Regions from separate parts of the Aquipseudomonas alcaligenes genome, predicted to be linked through region 1. Evidence: predicted binding sites of a transcription regulator. Region 1 holds the regulator's gene; the other holds the start of a gene.
What was found. Region 1 encodes sigma-54, which starts transcription at its own class of promoters, with help from an activator protein. Its sites were predicted from a motif close to ANTGGCATNNANNTTGCTNT; they were not measured.
Positions count from the first base shown of each region.

Region 2: a site for sigma-54 is predicted at 1,032-1,051, ahead of flgB (flagellar basal body rod protein FlgB). Genes of this name have one in related genera too.

Region 1 is NZ_CP154874.1:3,116,345-3,118,697, reverse strand. It holds gene lptB (LPS export ABC transporter ATP-binding protein) at 1-229, shown strand, start outside; gene AAG092_RS15035 (RNA polymerase factor sigma-54) at 370-1,872, shown strand; gene hpf (ribosome hibernation-promoting factor, HPF/YfiA family) at 2,030-2,338, shown strand; gene ptsN (PTS IIA-like nitrogen regulatory protein PtsN) at 2,352-2,353, shown strand, end outside.
Region 2 is NZ_CP154874.1:141,404-143,756, forward strand. It holds gene cheR (protein-glutamate O-methyltransferase CheR) at 32-859, shown strand; gene flgB (flagellar basal body rod protein FlgB) at 1,091-1,498, shown strand; gene flgC (flagellar basal body rod protein FlgC) at 1,513-1,956, shown strand; gene flgD (flagellar hook assembly protein FlgD) at 1,979-2,353, shown strand, end outside.

The DNA.
Region 1 (2,353 bases):
CGGCGTCGACCCGATCTCGGTCGGTGACATCAAGCAGATCATCCACCACCTCAAGGCCAAGGGCATCGGCGTACTGATCACCGATCACAACGTGCGCGAGACCCTGGACATCTGCGAGACCGCCTACATCGTCAACGACGGCCAGCTGATCGCCGAAGGCGACGCCGACACCATCCTGGCCAACCAGCTGGTCAAGGAAGTCTATCTGGGCCACGAGTTCCGCCTCTGAGCGCGACCGAGTGCGGGGCTTGCACAAAGGGCTAGAATCATTCAAGGTCAGGCATATAATTTGCTTCCTAGGGCGGCCCGCCGCCCTGCAGTGGATGGCGCCGCGCGCCGGCAAGTGAACAAGGTACCCAGCCCCACACCATGAAACCGTCGCTAGTCCTCAAGATGGGCCAGCAGCTGACGATGACTCCGCAGCTGCAACAGGCCATCCGACTCCTCCAGCTCTCCACCCTGGATCTGCAGCAGGAAATCCAGGAAGCCCTGGAATCCAACCCCATGCTGGAGCGCCAGGAAGACGGCGAGGATTTCGACAACTCCGACCCCATGGCCGACGGCGCCGAGCAGAACACCCAGGCGCAGCAGGACAGCTCCAGCTTCCAGGACAGCACCGTCGCGGTGAACAACACCGAGGGTGGCGAGGACGGCGAGTGGCACGACCGCATCCCCAGCGAGCTGCCGGTCGATACCGCCTGGGAAGACGTCTACCAGACCAGCGCCAGCAGCCTGCCCTCCAGCGATGACGACGAGTGGGACTTCACCACCCGCACCTCGGCCGGCGAGAGCCTGCAGAGCCACCTGCTGTGGCAGCTCAACCTGGTGCCGATGTCCGACACCGACAAGCTGATCGGCGTCACCATCATCGACTGCATCAACGACCAGGGTTACCTGGAGGAATCCATCGACGAAATCGTCGAGTCCTTCGACCCGCAGCTGGACATCGAGGCCGACGAAGTCGAGGCCGTGCTGCACCGCATCCAGCACTTCGAGCCCGCCGGCGTCGGCGCACGTGACCTGCGCGAATGCCTGCTCCTGCAACTGCGCCAGCTACCCGCCGACACGCCCTGGCTGGCCGAGGCGCAGCGCCTGGCCAGCGAGCATCTGGATGTGCTCGGCGGCCGCGACTACAGCCAGCTGATGCGCCGCATGAAGCTGAAAGAGGACGAACTGCGCCAGGTCATCGAGCTGATCCAGAGCCTCAACCCGCGCCCCGGCTCGCAGATCGAGGCCAGCGAGCCCGAGTACGTGGTGCCCGACGTCATCGTGCGCAAGCACAACGAGCGCTGGCTGGTGGAGCTGAACCAGGAGGCAGTGCCGCGCCTGCGCGTCAACCCGCAGTATGCCGGCTTCGTCAAACGCGCCGACTCCAGCGCCGACAACACCTTCATGCGCAACCAGCTGCAGGAGGCGCGCTGGTTCATCAAGAGCCTGCAGAGCCGCAACGAGACGCTGATGAAGGTGGCGACGCAGATCGTCGAGCACCAGCGCGGCTTCCTCGAATACGGCGACGAGGCCATGAAGCCGCTGGTCCTGCACGACATCGCCGAGGCGGTGGGCATGCACGAGTCGACCATCTCGCGGGTCACCACGCAGAAATTCATGCACACCCCGCGCGGCATCTACGAGCTGAAATACTTCTTCTCCAGCCACGTCAGCACCTCCGAGGGCGGCGAATGCTCGTCCACCGCGATCCGCGCCATCATCAAGAAACTGGTGGCCGCGGAAAACGCGAAAAAGCCGTTGAGCGACAGCAAGATCGCTGGTTTACTGGAAGCACAGGGCATTCAGGTAGCCCGCCGCACCGTCGCCAAGTACCGCGAGTCCCTCGGCATCGCGCCGTCCAGCGAACGCAAGCGACTGATGTAAGCGGCCCTGAGCGGAAGGCTTCTGCACCACCGTACCGAGCGCCGGATACCCTGCACGGGGGAACTACGGCCCGCAGTGCACCAGCCCTCCCAGCCAACGTGTTACGGCGGCAGGCCCGATAGCCTGTCTCTTACACCAGGCAACAAGGAGAAGCGGTATGCAAGTCAACATCAGTGGACATCAACTGGATGTGACCGACGCCCTGCGCGACTATGTCGGTGAGAAGCTCAGCCGACTGGAGCGCCATTTCGACAAGATCACCAATGTGCAGGTGACCATGGAGGTCGAGAAGCTCAAGCAGAAGATCGAAGCGACCCTGCACATCGCCGGCGGCGAGGTGGTCGCCAACGCCGAACACGAAGACATGTATGCCGCCATCGACCTGCTGGCCGACAAACTCGACCGCCAACTGATCAAACACAAGGAAAAGCAGCTGGGCCGCCTGCAAGGCGCCACGGCTCGCTGACATACCCTCCCTCAT
Region 2 (2,353 bases), 1.1 Mb from region 1:
GGTTAGGACTATGTTTGGCGAGGCGGCATTAGTGTCTTCAGGCAATTTGGACTTCGAGCAGTTTCGGACCTTTCTGGAGAAGGCCTGCGGCATTCTGCTGGGGAGCAACAAGCAGTACCTGGTTTCCAGTCGCCTCAACAAGCTGATGGAGCAGCAGGGCATCAAGAGCCTCGGCGAGCTGGTGCAGAAGATGCAGGCCCAGCCGCGCGGCGGTCTGCGCGAGCAGGTGGTCGATGCCATGACCACCAACGAGACCCTGTGGTTTCGCGATACCTATCCTTTCGAGGTGATGAAAAACCGGGTTCTGCCGGAGCTGATCAAGGCCAATCCCAGCCAGCGCCTGCGCATCTGGTCGGCGGCCTGCTCTTCCGGGCAGGAGCCCTATTCGCTGTCGATGACCATCGACGAGTTCGAGAAGACCAACCTGGGCCAGCTCAAGGCCGGCGTGCAGATAGTCGCCACCGACCTGTCGCCGTCGATGCTGACGGCCTGCAAGTCCGGCGAGTACGACAGCCTGGCCATGGGCCGCGGCCTGTCGCAGGAGCGCCTGCAGCGTTACTTCGATCCCAAGGGGCCGGGGCGCTGGGTGGTCAAGCCGGCGATCAAGAGTCGCGTGGAGTTCCGCCCGCTCAACCTGCTGGAGAGCTACGCCGCGCTCGGCAAGTTCGACGTGGTGTTCTGCCGCAACGTGCTGATCTACTTCTCCGCCGAGGTGAAGAAGGACATCCTCACCCGCATCCATGCCACCCTCAAGCCGGGCGGCTACCTGTTCCTCGGCGCCTCCGAGGCGCTCAACGGCCTGCCGGACCTGTACCAGATGGTCCAGTGCAGCCCGGGGATCATCTACAAGGTGAAGTGATCCCGCCTGGGACGTGCAACGGGAGGCCAATGGCCTCCCGTTTTCTTTTGGGGCGGCAAAGGGCATTGCCGGCTTTGCCGCTTGTCACCGCGAAAGCGGAAAAGCCTTGCCGCTTGCCGCTCCCTAGATGGCTTTCAAGATTCTAAATCATTGAAAAATAAAGATAAATAAAATTGGCACAGCCTTTGCTGAATGTCTGGCACGACGCCCACACGGCAAAGGTTCCAGGTCATGAGTATCAGTTTCGACAAAGCACTCGGCATCCACGAAAAGGCCCTCAGCTTCCGCGCTCAGCGTGCCGAAGTGCTGGCCAACAACATCGCCAACGCCGACACCCCGCACTACAAGGCCCGTGACCTGGACTTCGCCGCCGTGCTCGCCGAGCAGAACGAGAAACAGGGTGGCAAGACCTTCGGCCTGAGCCGCACCGACAGCCAGCACATTGCCGCCGACGGCATCCAGTTGGCCGATCCGGCACTGCGCTTCCGCACCCCGTTCCATCCGTCCATCGACCAGAACAGCGTCGACATGCAGCAGGAGCAAGCCAACTACGCCGAGAACGCGGTGCAGTTCCAGGCCAGCTTCACCTTTCTCAACAGCAAGTTCAAAGGGCTGGTCAGCGCCCTGCGCGGCGAATAAGGGAGATCACGAACATGTCACTCGCCAGTGTCTTCAACATCGCCGGTACCGGCATGAGCGCCCAGAGCACTCGCCTGAATACCATCTCCAGCAACATCGCCAACGCCGAGACCGTCTCCTCGAGCATCGAGCAGACCTATCGCGCGCGCCACCCGGTGTTCGCCACCGTGTTCGAGTCGAGCCTGGAGGGTGATCGCGGCTCGCTGTTCGCCGACCAGGACCAGGCCGGGCGTGGTGTGCAGGTGCTGGGCGTGGTCGAGGACCAGAGCAGCCTGACCCCGCGTTACGAGCCGAACCACCCGGCGGCGGACGACAAGGGCTACGTGTACTACCCGAACGTCAACGTGGTCGAGGAAATGGCCGACATGATCTCCGCCAGCCGTGCCTTCCAGACCAACGTGGAAATGATGAATACCGCCAAGCAGATGATGCAGCGCGTGCTGACCCTGGGCCAGTAAGCGGCGAACGAGGAGCGAGACAATGAGTGTCAGTGGCGTCGGTTCCGTACTGGACCAGTACCAGATCAAGCAGGACAGCACCCAGAACAAGGAGCTTGGCAAGAACGAGTTCCTCGAACTGCTGGTGGCCCAGCTGAATAACCAGAACCCGCTGGAGCCCCAGGAGAACGGCGAGTTCATCGCCCAGCTGGCGCAGTTCAGCCAGGTCGAGGGCATCGAACAGCTCAACACCCGCATGGAGTCGCTGCTGTCCGGTTACCAGTCCTCGCAGGCCCTGCAGGCATCCTCCCTGGTCGGCCGCAAGGTGATAGTGCCGAGCGAAAAGGCGGTGGTGGATACCAGCGAGACCTTCAAGGGCAGCCTGGTCCTGCCGGTCACCAGCAGCAACGTCTACGTC